One region of the Mesorhizobium sp. M7A.F.Ca.MR.245.00.0.0 genome, then DNA from elsewhere that is predicted to be linked to it. Evidence: predicted binding sites of a transcription regulator. Region 1 holds the regulator's gene; the other holds the start of a gene.
The links. The regulator LexA, encoded in region 1, represses DNA repair genes until DNA is damaged. The targets are predictions, from matches to a motif close to TGTTCNNNNTGTGTTCNG.
Positions count from the first base shown of each region.

Region 2: a site for LexA is predicted at 7,420-7,437, ahead of EOB80_RS13795 (DNA recombination protein RmuC). Genes of this name have one in related genera too.

Region 1 is NZ_RZTE01000005.1:175,233-183,536, forward strand. It holds gene EOB80_RS08805 (ComEC/Rec2 family competence protein) at 1-2,375, shown strand, start outside; gene lexA (transcriptional repressor LexA) at 2,369-3,109, opposite strand; gene kynU (kynureninase) at 3,520-4,767, opposite strand; gene kynA (tryptophan 2,3-dioxygenase) at 4,839-5,675, opposite strand; gene EOB80_RS08825 (AMP-binding protein) at 5,672-7,297, opposite strand; gene EOB80_RS08830 (alpha/beta hydrolase) at 7,610-8,304, shown strand, end outside.
Region 2 is NZ_RZTE01000010.1:147,982-156,285, reverse strand. It holds gene EOB80_RS13835 (AI-2E family transporter) at 1-702, opposite strand, end outside; gene EOB80_RS13830 (LLM class flavin-dependent oxidoreductase) at 955-2,013, opposite strand; gene EOB80_RS13825 (DUF6481 family protein) at 2,314-2,742, shown strand; gene sugE (quaternary ammonium compound efflux SMR transporter SugE) at 2,871-3,185, opposite strand; gene EOB80_RS35870 (hypothetical protein) at 3,392-3,517, opposite strand; gene EOB80_RS13810 (transglutaminase family protein) at 3,727-4,536, shown strand; gene EOB80_RS13805 (cation diffusion facilitator family transporter) at 4,664-5,629, shown strand; gene EOB80_RS13800 (GFA family protein) at 5,691-6,095, shown strand; gene EOB80_RS13795 (DNA recombination protein RmuC) at 6,116-7,387, opposite strand; gene def (peptide deformylase) at 7,491-8,021, shown strand; gene EOB80_RS13785 (hypothetical protein) at 8,025-8,276, opposite strand.

The DNA.
Region 1 (8,304 bases):
CATTGCCGCCGCCATCGCCCCTTGTGCCGGATCCCGGCAAGGCGCCCTTGCAAGCGGATGTCGCCGCCTCTGTTCCTGTTGCCGAAACCGGCAGGATCGTTCGCGTGCGCCGGCAAATCAGCCTGACATCACTGCCTCGCCTGCGCCACAGCGTGAACACGGCGGCGAGCCTGGAACTCGACCGGGGCGTGGCCTTCCTGCTGGTGCCGGTCTGCCTGGCGATCGGAGCGATCGGCTATTTTTCGCTGACGGCTGAACCCGACTTTGCGAGACCTGTCGCGGTTGTCATCTTGACGGGGATCTGTGCGCTGGTCTCGCGCTCATGGCCAAAGACCCATCTGTGTTTCATGGCGGCGCTTTTGTGCGCCCTAGGACTGCTTGCTGCCAAGGTCGAGACGTGGCGTGCGGGCACACAAATGTTGGGCTCGGAAATCTCGACGCAGGTGACCGGCCGCGTCGTCTCGCTCGACCGGATGGAAACTGGCCGTATCCGGCTGACCATCGACGTGACGTCGACCGCAAGACCGAAACTGCGCTATGCGCCGGAACGGGTGCGGCTTTCGGCACGCAAGATCCCGGCTGACGTGACCGCAGGCTCCCTCATCACTGGATATGCCAAGCTTTTGCCGCCGACCGGGCCGGTGCGGCCGGACAGCTATGATTTCTCCTTCGACAGCTATTTTGCCGGCATCGGCGGCAGCGGGTTCTTTCTCGGCAACCCCAAGCTTGTCGTCAGCGATGATGGCGACATGCCGCTGCCGGCCCGAATTTCCTCTAGCGTGGAAAATGCCCGCGAGGCCATCGCCGACCATATCAGGGCGAGCGTCGGCGGCGCCGAAGGCGAGATCGCCGCGGCGCTGATCGTCGGCGTGCGCGCCGGCATTCCCGATGACATCAATGAGGCGATGCGACGTACCGGCATCTACCACATCATCTCGATTTCGGGACTGCACATGGGGCTGGTCGCAGGCACCATCATGGGCTTGCTGCGCGGCGCCTTCGCCTTGTTTCCCGACTTTTCCGCGCGTCGCCCGGTCAAGAAGTATGCCGCCGTCGCCGCACTGTTCTCGATCGCGGCCTATCTCATCATCTCTGGAGTCGTCGTTGCCGCCGAGCGCAGCTTCATCATGCTGGCGGTGATGCTGATTGCCGTGCTGTTCGATCGAGCAGCACTCACCATGCGCAATCTGGCGATCTCGGCGATCGCCGTCATCGTGGTGTCGCCGCATGAGGTGGTCGGCCCGAGTTTTCAGATGTCGTTCGCCGCGACCGCGGCTCTGGTCGGCGCCTATGCCGGCTGGGCCGATCACCGCGCGGGAAAAGCAAGACCGCCGCCCCCAAAGCGATCCATGCCCGGTTTCCTGACGCGAAAGTTCGTGCTCGCGGCAACCGGCCTTGCCATGACCTCCATCATCGCCGGCAGCGCCACGACGCTGTTTGCCATCTGGCATTTTCAGCGTGTGTCGCCGCTCAGCCTGTTCGCCAATCTGGCGGTTATGCCGATCGTCACCGTCGTCATGTTCCTGGCTGTCGCAAGCGCGCTGCTGATGCCTTTCGGATTGGATTGGCCGGCCCTCTACCTGATGGGCAAGGGTCTGACGGTGATGATCGCCATATCGGGTTGGATCTCCGAACGTTCGCCTGTCGATGGGGTTGGGCTGATTTCGCAGCAATCTGTCCTGCTGGTGACAATTGCCCTGGTCATCGCGACGATGGCGACAACTTGGCTGCGGCTCGCTGCTCTGCCATTCGCGCTGGCAGGCTTGCTGACCGTCTCGGATACGCGCACGCCGGATGTGCTGATCTCGGAAGACGCCCGGCTGGTGGCGTTGCCGATCGGTGGCGGCGAGCTTGCCGTCAGCCGGGAACGGCCGAACGAATTCACCGTCGACAACTGGAAACGCGCCCTGACATCAGAAACCATCGTCGTGCCAGAGGTGTTCGACAAGAGCGATGGGCAATTCGACGTCGCGGACGCCGTTGAGCTACCGCCGGGATCGCCGTTCTATTGCTCATCAGGCGTTTGCGTGGCCAGGCATATGTCCGGTGCGATCATTGCCTATGTCGACGACCGCAAGGACACCTGGAAAGCCTGCGGCTTCGCCGAGCTGATCGTCATCAATGACGCCACCGCCTATGACGCCTGTCGCAATCCGCTGGTTCTCGTCATCACCAAGCGGCAACTGGCTCGCAAAGGCAGTGCCGCGGTCTTCTTCGATCGCCAATCGGCGACCACACCGGCGACAATCAGCTTCGCGGTGGATAGCCCATATCGGCCCTGGCACACGCATCGCAAATACTCTCGTGAGGCGAGGGGGCTGGCACCCTTCAAGAAACCCGAGAAGCCAGCGGCCAACCCGCAGCCGCCTCAGTAGCGGCGGATGAGGCCGACGAGCTTGCCTTGCACCTTGACCCTGTCTGGGCCGAAGATACGGGTTTCATAGGCCGGATTGGCGGCTTCGAGAGCAATCGAAGCGCCCTTGCGGCGGAACCGCTTCAGCGTCGCTTCCTCTTGATCGACCAGCGCCACGATGATCTCGCCGGGGTTCGCCGTGTCGGCATTGCGGATGATGACGGTGTCGCCGTCGAAGATACCGGCCTCGATCATCGAGTCGCCCTTGACCTCCAGCGCATAGTGGGCGCCGCCCATGATCATGTCCGGCGGCACCGAGATCGAATGCGTCTGATGCTGGATGGCATCGATCGGCACACCGGCGGCGATACGGCCCATCACCGGTATCGACACGGCGGAGACCGCATCGTCATCATTGCCGGGCGAGGGCATCCGCGAAGGCGCCGGCTTGATCTGCCGGCCAAGAGCACCACCCTGACCGAGACTGCCCTGGATGACGCTTGGCGAAAACTTCTTTGCCGCGTTGAGGCCGGGCGCGATCGAGTCCGGCAATCGCAGCACTTCCAGCGCGCGTGCCCGGTTGGGCAACCGGCGAATAAAGCCGCGCTCCTCAAGTGCGGTGATCAGCCGATGAATCCCGGATTTGGAGGCAAGGTCGAGCGCCTCCTTCATCTCGTCGAAGGATGGCGGAATGCCGCTCTCCTTCAGGCGTTCATGGATGAACATCAGCAGTTCATGTTGCTTGCGTGTCAGCATGGCGGCCCCCAGATTACCTGAAACCAGAATCGAAAAACAAACCCAGAACAAACACTATCTGTTCCAGTTGTGTTCTGCAACCGTTTAAAGTTTAATGAATTTATTAAGGCTGCTGAAATTATCTGGCGCTTGCCAGCGGGTCGCAATCGACAGGCGCCAACCACGGCGATGCGCCTGCTCACATTGAAACCATTATGGTTAATGACCTGTGGCTCATACTCGACCCAAGGCTTGGCATCATCTGCCGATCGACCGCCACAAGGGACGCTATCAATCTTCGGGACGTTCGTTTGCCGTGAACGAAACGGAGCCAAAACGCCAACGTCTGTTGGCATTTGTGGCTGGAATTCAGCCCTCCGTCATCTGCCGGGCAGTGAGGGCGGCGACGGCAAATCGCGGAGATCGTTGCGTCAGGTAACGGCTTCCTTGACGGCGAAACGCTGGTCCTTCCATGCGCCCGTGCGCAGAATATCCTCCAGCACCGCAACCGCCAGCCACACATCCTTGTAGCCGACATAGAGCGGCGTGAAGCCGAAACGGATGGTCGATGGCGCGCGAAAATCACCGATGACGCCGCGCTCGATCAGCGCCCGCATGATTTGATAGCCGTGATCGTGAAGGAACGACACCTGGCTGCCGCGCCTGGTCGCGTCGCGGGTGGTCTCCAGCGTGAGGCCATAGGCGCCGCACTTTGCTTCGACGAGCTGGATGAACAGTTCCGTCAGCGCGACGCTCTTTTTTCGCAATGCCGCCATGTCGACGTCGTTCCAGATGGCAAGCGCGCCTTTGAACGCCCGCATCGACAGGACAGGCTGGGTGCCGCACAGAAAGCGGCGGATACCGGTGCCGGCAATATACCCCCGTTCGAAGGCAAAGGGCCGCGCATGGCCCCACCAGCCGCTGAGCGGCTGGCTGATATCGCCGTGATGGCGCTGCGCGGCATAGATGAAGGCCGGTGCGCCCGGACCGCCGTTGAGGTACTTGTAAGTGCAGCCGATGGCGAAATCGGCATTTGCCTGATCGAGCTCGACGGGCAGGGCGCCGGCGGTGTGGCATAGATCCCAGACGATCAGCGCTCCGGCCGCATGAGCCTTGCGCGTCAGCGCCGCCATGTCGCGCAGTTCACCCGATTTGTAGTTGACGTGGTTGACCAGCACCACCGCGACGTTTTCGTCGATCAGCTCTTCGATGGTGGGCGCGTCGACGCCCGCGAGGCGCAGCAGGACGCCGTCCCGTGTCGAGGCCACCCCTTCGGCGATGTACAGGTCGGTGGGGAAACTGTCACCCTCGGCGACGATGACCGACCGGCCCGGCCGCATCTCCAGCGCCGCATGCAGCACCTTGTAGATGTTGGTCGACGTCGTGTCGCAGACGACGGTCTGGCCGGCCGCGGCTCCAATCAGGCGTCCGAGTTGATCGCCGAGTTCGATCGGCATCTCGAACCATCCGGCCGTATTCCAGGCTCGGATGAGGTCCTGGGCCCATTCCTGGGTTGCCGCCTGCTGCAGCTCGCCGAAAACGGCATGAGACGCTGCCCCCAGTGAATTGCCGTCGAGATAGATCACCCCCTCCGGCAGAATGAAACGGTCGCGCATGGCCCGCAGCGGATCTGTGGCATCCATCGCTTCGACTGCGGCGAGATCAGGAAATCCACTCATGGTCAGTCAGTCCCCGGTTGTTCGCGAAGGGTGTTCCGCCGCCGCGCGTCGCTGTTTTCATTTCGACGATGTCAGAGCCGGGTGCGGACCGTCCACAGCTCCGGGAACAGCACCACCTCGAGCATCTTCTTCAGATACGAAGCACCCGACGTGCCGCCGGTGCCGCGTTTCAGACCGATGATGCGCTCAACCGTGGTGACGTGGTTGAAGCGCCAGCGGCGGAAATAATCCTCGAAGTCGACCAGCTTCTCTGCCAGTTCGTAGAACATCCAGTAGCGCTGCGGATCGCGGTAAATGGTTTGCCAGGCGACCAGCACCTCTTCATTCTCGGTTCGCGTCTCACGCCAGTCCGTGCGCCTGGCATCGGCACCGATGTCGAATCCGTTGCGCGCAAGCAGCAGCAGCGCTTCGTCGTAGAGCGATGGTTCGGTCAGGATCGCTTCCAGCTTTCCGCTCAGGTCGGGCCGGTGCTTGTGCGGCCCGAGCATGGCCAGGTTGCGGTTGCCGGCCATGAACTCGATGGCGCGATACTGCCAGGACTGGAAACCCGAGGACTGGCCGAGCGCGTCGCGGAACTCGGTGTATTCGCTCGGCGTCATCGTCCGCAGCACATCCCAGGCATTGTTCAGCTGCTCGAAGATCCGCGCAACGCGCGACAGCATCTTGAAGCTCGGCTCGAGCCGGTCGGCGCGGATGGAACGGATCGCGGCTCCAATCTCGTGTAGAGCGAGCTTCATCCAGAGTTCGGAGGTCTGATGCTGGATGATGAACAGCATCTCGTCATGCGCCGATGACAGCGGCGTCTGGGCCTCCAGCACTTTCTCCAGGTGCAGGTAGTCGCTGTAGGACATGCGCTCTTTGAACGACATCTGGGCGCCTTCGGACGCCGGATCGTACGGTTCGCTCAATTGATTTTCTCCGTGCGCAGCCGGAAGCGCTGGATCTTGCCGGTCTGGGTCTTGGGCAGAGCGGCGATGAATTTTACCGATCGCGGATATTTATAGGGCGCGATCATTGCCTTGACATGGTCCTGCAGGCGCTTGGTGGTGAGGGCGTCGGGCGCGACGCCCTGCGCTAGCACGACATGCGCCTCGACGATCTGGCCGCGTTCGGCGTCCTCGGCGCCAATCACCGCGCATTCGGCGACATCCGGATGCGACAGAAGTGCGGCCTCGACCTCGGGTCCGGCAATGTTGTAGCCGGCGCTGACGATCATGTCGTCGGAGCGGGCGGCGAAATGGAAGAAGCCGTCCTCGTCCTGCGTGAAGGTATCGCCGGTGAGGTTCCAGCCGTCGCGCACGTATTCCTTCTGCCTGTCATCGGCCATGTAGCGGCAGCCGGTCGGTCCGCGCACTGCAAGCCTGCCGGTCGCGCCGCGTGGCACCTCGCGCATCTCGTCATCGACGACGCGCGCCTCGTAGCCGCCCACCGGCTTTCCGGTCGACGCGGGCTTCATGTCGTCAAAACGGTTGGAGATGAAGATGTGCAGCATCTCGGTGGCTCCGATGCCGTCGAGGATCGGCTTGCCGGTCTTTTGCGTCCACTCTTCGAAAACCGGAGCGGGCAAGGTTTCGCCGGCCGAAACGGCGACGCGCAGCGACGACAGGTCGGCACCTTCATCCATGGCCTTCAGCATGGCGCGGTAGGCAGTCGGCGCGGTGAAAGAGATCGTCGCTTTGTAGGTCTCGATGATGTGGATCATGTTGGGTGGCGTCGCCTGCTCCAGCAGCGTCGCCGCCGCACCGAAGCGCAGCGGGAAGATGGCGAGCCCGCCGAGGCCGAAGGTGAAGGCCAGCGGCGGCGAGCCGACGAAGATGTCGTCCGGCGTCACCTCCAGAATTTCGCGGGCGTAGGCGTCGGCGATGATCAGCAGGTCGCGGTGGAAATGCATCGTCGCCTTCGGAACGCCTGTCGTGCCTGAAGTGAAGCCGAGCAACGCGACATCGTCGCGGCCGGTGTCGACGGCGGTGAACGTCACCGGCTTGTCGAGAGCGGCACGATCGAGTTCAGCATCATGGTTGGCGGTGCCGTCGAAACCGATGACCTGCTTGAGGAATGCGCTGTCCTTGGCGCAGGCGGTCATCTCGTCCATCAGCCTGGTGTCGCACAGCGCGACGGTGATCTCCGCCTTGTCGACGATCTTGGCGAGTTCGCCAGCGCGCAGCATCGGCATGGTGTTGACGACCACGGCGCCAACCTTGGTGGCGGCCAGCCAGCAGGCGACCATTGCGGGGTTGTTGGCCGAACGGATCAGCACCCGGTTGCCGGGCTCGACCCCATAATTCTCGACCAGCGCGTGGGCCAGCCTGTTCGTCCAGTCGGACAGTTCCTTGTAGGTGCGGCGGCGGCCATTGCCGATCAGCGCGGTGTGGTCGCCCAGGCCTTTCTCGACCAGCCTGTCGGTCAGTTCTACACCGGCGTTGAGGCGTTCGGGATAGTCGAAGCCGTCGAGCAGGATTTCAGGCCATTGCTCCGGCGGCGGCAGGTGATCGCGCGTGAACGTGTCGATATGCGCTGAAGGCCCAAGCATGTCGCCGCTCTCCTGTCTGCTGGACGGCCAGTGCGCGAGGCGCCTTGGCCGGATGTCGTGGATCCTAAGGTCCTGCTCTGAGGAGGCTTCGTACTGCCCATCGCACCTGCTGAGATGCGCCCAGAAAGGGTGAACATCTGCAGGTTTGGGCAGCACAGCAGACCTCCCATTGTCGGCTGTTCGTGCGGGCAGGATCGCACCAGTCGAAATTTGTTTCAAGCCTAAAATGTTTTTGCCCTGGAGCATTGACGCATGGCGTGGCGGTGGCCATTGCTAGCGGAACAGCGATGCCGTTTTTGGGGAAGGGCGCAGATGTTCGAACGTCACATCGTCGATTGGGATGATGCCTATGCCAACGGTGCGAATATCGCCGGCAGCGACCGATGGCCGGCCGCGTGGGTGGAGCCTGCGCAAGCGTTTCGTGACGCACTCTCGGCGCAGGGCCGGGCACGGCTCGACATCACCTATGGCGATGGGCGACGCAATCGGCTCGATCTCTTCCTCCCCAGCGCCACGCCCAAAGGGTTGGTGGTGTTCATCCATGGCGGTTACTGGAAGGCGTTCGACAAGAGTTTCTGGTCGCATCTCGCCAATGGTGCGGTCAGCAGCGGCTTTGCCGTGGCGATGCCGTCCTACACGCTGTGCCCGGACTTACGCATCGCCGGCATCGTCCAGGAGATCGGCGTGGCGATCGGCAAGGCGGCGGCAATGGTCGACGGGCCGCTGATGCTGACCGGACATTCGGCCGGCGGCCATCTTGCCAGCCGGATGGTGACGACAACCACGCCTCTGGCGGACGATGTGGCGCGGCGCGTGCGCCATGTCGTTTCGATTTCGGGTGTCCACGATCTGCGTCCGATCATGCGCACCGAGATGAACGCGACTCTGGCCATCGACGAAGATGAGGCGCTGGCTGAAAGCCCGGCGCTGCTGCGGCCCATGGATGGTGCCCGCATCACCTGTTGGGCCGGTGGCGGCGAGCGCGCCGAATTCCTGCGCCAGAATGC
Region 2 (8,304 bases), on a different contig from region 1:
GGCATTGATGATGGTGACGGTGAGCAGATAGTGCGAGATTTCGCGCTCGACGTCATAGACGACGCGCAGCGCCCGTTTCTTTTCGCTGAGGCTGGCGAAGGACTGGATGATCTTTTCATAAAACATCGTGCCGGAGGCGAGCAGGAACAGCGACAGCACGAAGATGATGGTCAGGCCTGTCCCGGCCGACAGGATGTTGCTGGCGGCCGCCGACAGGATGCCGGACTGCGCCATCGCCACCCTCTGGATGCCCGGCTCCTGCGACGTCTGGGTCAGCTGTTCGATCTGATGCGAAATCTGCATGATCTTCTCGAGTGGGCGGCGCAATTGCGCCAGCCGTTCGGCAAGTTGCTGGCCTATCGAAGAGGTGTTGTTGATGAGGTCGATGATCGGTCCGCTGAGCAGGTAGCCTACGCTGGCAAAGATGCAGATCGACAACAGCACCAGAAGGGTCGCCGAAACCACTTCGGAGATGCCGTGCCTGCGCAGGAGCCTAACGATCGGCGTCAGCGTCAGCGCCAGCAGGAAAGCCAGAATGACCGGCATGAAGAAAGCGCGAGCGAAGTAGAGCGCATAGATGGCCATGAACAGGAAAATGCCGACCAGCAGCGAGCGCATCAGATGCGTGTCGGCGCGGGCCGCAACGCGCGAATCCGACTCGTCGGCGATGGCGCGGCCCAAGGCAGCGTGTTCTGTTTTCATGCTCACCCTCGAGCCGGCGCCCTCGGCGATCGGCTATTGCTTGCATGAACGCAGAGTTATGGGCGCAGGTTCCATGAGCCGGCTTCCGGAATGAGGCCCGTTTGCACGGGTCCGGAAATCAGAGCGCGCCGCAGCATCCAGGCCTGCACTCACGGAGTTGGAAGAAAGATTTGGCTTCTTCCGAATGTCGTGGCGACGAGAACGATAAATCCGGCCCTTCTCAATGGTAGCAGCCAGCAGCCGACATTTCCGTCAGGCTGGCGCGGTGACGGCTGTGGCAGCCCTGGCTGTTTCCTTGCGCACGATCGGCGCCACCCTGGTGCCGTAGAGTTCGATCGCCTTCATGATCTTGGCATGCGGCATGGTGCCGATCGCCATTTGCAGCAGGAAGCGGTCATTGCCGAAGATCTTGTGCTGGGCGACGATCTTCTCAGCCACTTGCTCGGGACCGCCGACGAACAACGCGCCGTTCGGGCCGCGCGACTGGTCGAAATGCGCTTGGGATGTCGGACCCCAGCCGCGCTCGCGGCCGATGCGGTTCATCACCTCCGCCTGCGGGCCGTAAAAATCGTCGGCCGCCTGCTCGGTCGTCTCGGCGATGAAGCCGTGCACGTTGATGCTGGTGGCAAGGCCCCTCGGGTCGCTGCCGGCGCGCTTGGCGGCTTCGCGATAGAGATCGAACAGCGGCGCGAAGCGCGCCGGCTCGCCGCCGATGATGGCGAGCGCCAGCGGCAGGCCGAGCGCACCCGCGCGGGCGGCAGACTGCGGCGTGCCGCCAATGGCGATCCAGACCGGTAGCCTGTCCTGGAAGGGCCGGGGATAAACGCCGCGATCGTTGATCGGCGCGCGCAGATTGCCGGACCAGGTAACCTTCACGCCGTCGCGGATGGCAAGCAGCAGATCGAGCTTTTCGGCGAACAGTTCGTCATAGTCCTCGAGGTTATAACCGAACAGCGGGAAGGATTCGATGAACGAGCCGCGTCCGGCCATGATCTCGGCGCGGCCGCCCGACAGAAGGTCGAGCGTTGCGAACTGCTGGAACACGCGCACCGGGTCATCGGAAGACAGAACGGTGACGGCACTGGTCAGCTTGATGCGCTTCGAGCGCTCGGCGGCCGCGGCCAGGGCCACGACCGGTGCGGAGGCGGCATAGTCGGGCCGGTGATGCTCGCCGAGGCCGAAGACGTCGAGGCCTACCTGATCGGCCAGCTCGACCTCCTCGATCAGGTTGCGCAGCCGCTCATGCGGGCCGATGGCGCCGGGGCCCGGCTGCGGGCTGACGTCGGCGAAGGTGTAGAGACCGAGTTCCATCTAATGTCATCCTGGTGTTGGAATTTGCCGCTAGACGTAGCCATCCGCCAACCTCGCCGCCAGAGGCGCGACGGTGAACAGTGCATGTCGTTTTCGGTTCAATCTCTTCGTCGCAATTCCCAAGGGAAAGCGCTGCGCGCTTTTCCCGGAAAACCGTTTCACACTTTCCCTGAAATTGCTCCAAAGGCGTCTCCCGAGTGCAACAGCCGACAATTTCATGGCTGCCATGCCGTTTTGGCGCTTGAACTCTCGGTTTTCGCGCGTATGTAAGCCTCGCGAATTGACTTCAGGGAAGTGGACTTGGCTATCTACAGGGAAAAAGACGTTTTCGAGCGGCGCAATGCCGCAAACGAGGCAAAGAAGGCGCTCCTCGAGCGCTTCAAGGCAAAGCCCGCAGCGGATGATCCCGCTGTGCTGGCGCGGCAGGCTGAACGCAAGGCGATCCTTGCGGCCCGCGAAATCCGCGAGGCTGAAAAGGCTCGGCTGAAGCAGGAGAAGCTGGCACGCGAAGCGGTCGAGAAGGCCGAGCGCGAGGCAGCAGCCGAAGCGGCACGTATCGCCGCCGAGGAAGCTGCACAGGCTGAGGCCAAGATTCGGGAATCCGAAGAGAACGAGCGCATCGCCCGTTTTCTGGCCGACGAAGCCGAACGCAAGGCCAAGCGTGACGCGCGTTATGCGGCACGCAAGCAGCGCACCGGCAGGACGCCGCCGGGCTTCTCCGCCCGCTAGCCTCAGGATTACCGAAGCAGCCAGCTTCGACAATCAGGGTCGCCTCACAGCGGCCCTGAAGGTGTTTGTCCGTCGCCCAAATATTGGTCCCGGTTCTGGGAGGACGACATGCGCAAACCAAAAGACCGTCAGGCGGCGAACTTCAGCCCCATGATGCCGCAGACGATGAGCGCGATGCAGGCCAGCCTGATCGCGGTGGCTGGTTCGCCGAGCAGCCAGATGCCGAGCAGTGCCGTACCGACGGTGCCGATGCCGGTCCACACCGCATAGGCGGTGCCAACGGGCAGCGCCTTCAGCGCCAGGCCGAGCAGAGTGAGGCTGACGACCATCGAGGCAACGGTCAGTACGGTCGGCACCAGCTTCGAGAAGCCATCTGTGTATTTGAGGCCGATTGCCCAGCCGATCTCGAACAGGCCGGCGAAAAAGAGAAGAATCCATGACATCGACAACGCTCCATCAGAGCATCGGACCGAAAGGTGATTTCGGCGTCCGACGATCAGTCAAACAATGGCGGGTCGTCCCGTCCGGATTTTGGGGAAGCGCGAGGTCGTCCCCGCCATGCCAATATAGGAACTTCGAGCGCTCGATCAACAGCGGCCGGCAACAGTGTCGCCGGCCGTAACCCTTATTGCGAAGTGGATCGCCGGACCTACTTGTCCTTGAGCTTCATCGCCTTGACCGGCGGCGCCTTCAGCGCGGGAGCCGGAGCGGGCTTCTTGGCGTCCTTCTTCGGCTTGCGGGCTTCCTTGCCTGCCTTCATCGCACCTTTAGCCATGATTCGTTCCTCCTGATGTGGGACGCCAAGTGAAACAAGAGAACCGCCCGACCGCAAGGGGTTAGCGACCGTTGCCGGCGTCGCCGGATCGCTTTCACCGGTTTCTAATTTGCTCGTAAACCATGACGGTCCGTGCGATGGTGATTTTCGCACTGCAGCATCGACCCGAGCTTCGCCGGGTGATCGTCAGGCAGGCCGTCAGGACGACAATGCGAATCCACATCGGCTGCGAGATGAGCTTCGACTTTCCGCAGGAAACGCCGCTCATCGCGATGCTGAATGTGCATTATTCGCGTGCCTCCGATCTCGAGCGGCCGGATTTCCTGATTTCCAACCCGCCGGTGCCGATCGAAAGCTATCGCGACAGTTTCGGCAATTGGTGCAACCGGTTCGTCGCGCCGCCCGGGCGTTTCACCTTCGGCACCGACGCGGTGATCCGCGATCCCGGCACTTTCGAGATGGGCGACCTGATGGCCTGGCAGCACGAGGTGCGCGACCTGCCGGCGGACACGCTGCTGTTTCTGCTGCCCAGCCGTTTTTGCGAAAGCGACCTTCTGGCTGATGAAGCGTGGCGGCTGTTCGGCAACACGCCGCTGGGCATTCCGCGCGTGCAGGCGGTCTGCGACTTCGTCCATAACCACATCGTCTTCAACTACGGCAATGCACGGCCGACACGCACCGCCGCGGAAGCGTATCGCGGACAGAGCGGCGTGTGCCGAGACTACGCGCATCTCGCCGTCACCTTCTGCCGGGCGCTCAACATCCCAACGCGCTATTGCACCGGCTACATCAGCGACATCGGTATGCCGAAGCCATGGGCGAGCATGGATTTCTGCGCCTGGATGGAAGTCTATCTCGGCGGCCGCTGGCATGTCTTCGATCCGCGCAACAATGCACCGCGCATCGGCCGCATCCTGATCGCCTCCGGCCGCGACGCCGCCGACGTGCCGCTGACCCATATATTCGGCCCGGGAACGCTTGCCGGCTTCAAGGTGTGGACCAGCGAGATCGTCGAGTAGTCGCCGTTTTCCATAGGCCGATCTCTCATGACCGCTGGCTTGGACGACCCGACATTCGCGCGGTGTGATGCCTGTGGAGCTTTAGCGGCCTGGCCGCTAGACTGCGCCTTGAATGGGAACAAATGCCATGGCCGGGCACGGCGGCTCAAAAAAGGTGATCTACGCGGCGCTCGCCGGCAATTTCGCCATCGCGCTGACCAAGTTCGCCGCCGCCGCCTTTACCGGCAGTTCGGCGATGCTGTCGGAGGGCGTGCATTCGCTGGTCGATACCGGCAATGGCGGCCTGCTGCTCTACGGCATGCACCGCGCCGCCCGCCCGGCCGATCGCACGCATCCGCTCGGTCACGGCCGCGAACTCTACTTCTGGAGCTTCATCGTCGCGCTCCTCGTCTTCGCGCTGGGCGCCGGCGTGTCGTTCTACGAAGGCGTGATCCATATGATGGCGCCGGAGCCGGTCGCCAACGCCGAGGTGACCTACATCGTGCTCGGCCTTTCCTTCCTGTTCGAAGGCAGTTCGTGGTGGGTGGCGCTGAAGGAGTTCCGCCAGCAGAAGGGCAAGCAGGGCTGGCTGCGGGCGGTGCAGTCGAGCAAGGATCCGAGCGTCTACACCGTGCTGTTCGAGGACAGTGCAGCACTTCTCGGCCTGATCGTCGCGTTCGTCGGCATCCTGGCGGCGGAAGTTCTGGAGATGCCGGAACTCGACGGCGCCGCCTCGATCGGCATTGGGCTGATCCTGGGCGCGACGGCAATCTTCCTGGCCCGCGAAAGCAAGGGCCTGCTGATCGGCGAGCCGGCATCGCCCGAGGTGCAGATGAAGGTGCTGGCGATCGCCCAGCAGGATCCGGCGGTGCAGCGGGCGAACGGCGTCCTGACCGTCCATATGGGGCCGACAGAGATCGTCGCCGGGCTCAGCATCGAGTTCGAGGACCATTTGACGGCGCCCGAGATCGAAGCTTGCGTCGAGCGCCTGGAGGCGCAGCTGAAGAAGGAAATGCCGGAGATCACGCGGCTGTTCGTCAAACCACAGACGGCAGGCACCTGGGAGCAGCGGCGCAAGCTGATCGAGACCGCATCCGATCCGGCTCTGGACTAGCGCTGCGCCATTGCCTCACGGCCTTGCCCCGCTAGATTGAAGGGACTTTGGAGGAACGAAGATGAGAATAGACGGCGGCTGTCATTGTGGCGCCATCACTTACGAGGCCGAGGTCGACCCGGAGAACACCGGAATCTGCCACTGCACCGATTGCCAACAACTGACCGGAACGGCTTATCGCGTGACCGTGGGCGCGCCTGAAGGCCACTACCGGATCACCAAGGGTGCGCCAAAGGTCTATATCAAGACAGGGTCGAGCGGCGACAAGCGCGCGCAGGGCTTTTGCGGCGAGTGCGGCTCGCATCTCTACGCGACATCGGTTGGCGACGGGCCGAAGGTTTATGGCATCCGGGTCGGCACGGCGCGACAACGTGAACAGTTGGTCCCGAGACGGCAAAGCTGGCACCGCTCGGCGCTGCCCTGGTTGCCGGAATTCCCGGGTATGACGACCAAGGAAGAGCAGTAGCGCCGGTCCGGCGCCGCGCCTCAATCGTCGCCTTCGACGACCCTCAGCCTGAGCTGCCCGCTTTTCGAATCGGCAACGCGCGCGCCAGTATCGACCTTCGCGGCGGGAGCCCGTGACGCTGCGTCCGCGGCGGCATCGCCGTCGGGCTGTGCGCCGAACTCCAGCGCTTCGATCTTCTGGCCGCGCTTGGTGACCTTCGACGTCGAAACCAGGATGTCGTCGATGTCCTTGGCCGATTGGCCAAAATGGACCTGCAGCTTGCGCACCCGCTCATCGACGCGCGCTACATCCTCCATCAGCCGAATGACTTCGCCCTGGATCAGGTGCGCCTGTTCGCGCATGCGGGCATCCTTGAGGATCGCCTGGATGACCTGGATCGACAGCATCAGCAGCGACGGCGAGACGATGACGATTCGGGCGCGGTGCGCCTTGTGGACGATCGCCTCGAAATTCTCGTGGATCTCGGCGAACACCGATTCCGACGGCACGAACATGAAGGCGGTGTCCTGCGTCTCGCCCTGGATCAGGTATTTTTCCGAGATATCGCGGACATGGATCTCGATGTCGCGGCGGAAGGCCTGCGAGGCGGCCTTCTGCAGGTCGGCGCCGTCGGCGGCGCGGATGGCATTCCAGGCTTCGAGCGGAAACTTGGCGTCGATAGCCAGCGACGGTGCGCCGTTCGGCATCTTCACCAGGCAGTCAGGACGGCTGCCGTTCGACAGCGTCGCCTGGAATTCATAGGCGCCGTGCGGCAGGCCGTCGGCGACGATCGCCTCCATGCGCGACTGGCCGAAGGCGCCGCGCGTCTGCTTGTTGGAGAGGATCGCCTGCAACTGCACCACCTGGCCGGCGAGCGACTGGATGTTGCCCTGCGCGACATCGATGATGGCCAGCCGCTCCTGCAATTTGGCCAGGCTCTCATGCGTGGATTTGGTCTGCTCGGTCATGGTCTGGCCGAGCCGGCCGGTCATGGCGTCGAGGCGCTGGCCGATCGATTGCGTCAGCTCCGCCTGCCGTGCGCCGAACACTTCCGCAATGGCGCCCATGCGTCCCTGCATTTCGGCCTGGCTTTGCAGAATGCCGGCCATCCGCACTTCCGCGTCGCGGGCATGATCGGCGGCTTCGGCAGCCGCCACGGCGCGCGCCTTCGCCGACCGCCACAGCGCGATGACCAGCGCCATGAACAGGGCCAGAAACAGCAAAGCGCCGAAGGCCAGCGCATGGCCGAGCGTGATGGTTGTGGCGCCGAGCCGGGCGACAGGCTCCGAAAGGATGGTGCTCAAATCATTCATGTGGACAGCATAGACGATTCGCCGCGATAGCACAGATCAAAACGTGAACGAGCCTGATGCCGACCGGTTGACGCTTTTCGCTGGAGGTCTTAGGTGGAACGCCATGCCGATCAAGCCGCTCATCATCCTTCCCGACCCCATCCTGCGCCAGGTTTCCAAGCCCGTGGAGCGTGTCGACGCGCCTTTGCGCAGATTAGCCGACGACATGCTGGCGACCATGTATGACGCGCCGGGTATCGGGCTGGCGGCGATCCAGATCGGCGAACCGCTGCGCTTACTGGTGATCGATCTGGCCAAGGAAGACGAGACGCCGGCGCCGCATGTCTTCATCAACCCGGAAATCCTGGAGAGCGCCGACGCGCGCTCGGTCTATGAGGAAGGCTGCCTGTCGATCCCGGATTATTACGCCGAGGTCGAACGCCCGGCCGCCGTGCGGGTCAAGTATCTCGACCGCGACGGCAAATTGCAGGATATGGAGGCCGAAGGCCTGATGGCGACCTGCCTGCAGCATGAGATCGACCACCTCAATGGCGTCCTGTTTATCGACCACATCTCGAAGCTGAAGCGCGACATGGTGGTGAAGAAATTCAAGAAGCTCGCCAGGGACAAGGCGCCGGGCAAGCTGGCGGGATAGGGATCATTCGAGCACGCCACGCAAAACCCAATCCCTGCCAAGCTCGAACGCTTTTGCAAGCGCGCGAGATTCTGGCGAGATGATCAGCACCAGAGAGACAACCACGGCTAACACCATCAGTAGCAGGGTGTTATAAATGGCGAAATTGCTCTCTCTTCGCCTCGACAATTCGCCTTTCTCGTATCGTTCTTCGACCGATTTGTATTCAGCTATTGGCTTCCTGCGTTTCCCAAAGGGATTTTGAGCGCGCTGCATATGAAGCTCCCAGGACAGATCCGCGAAG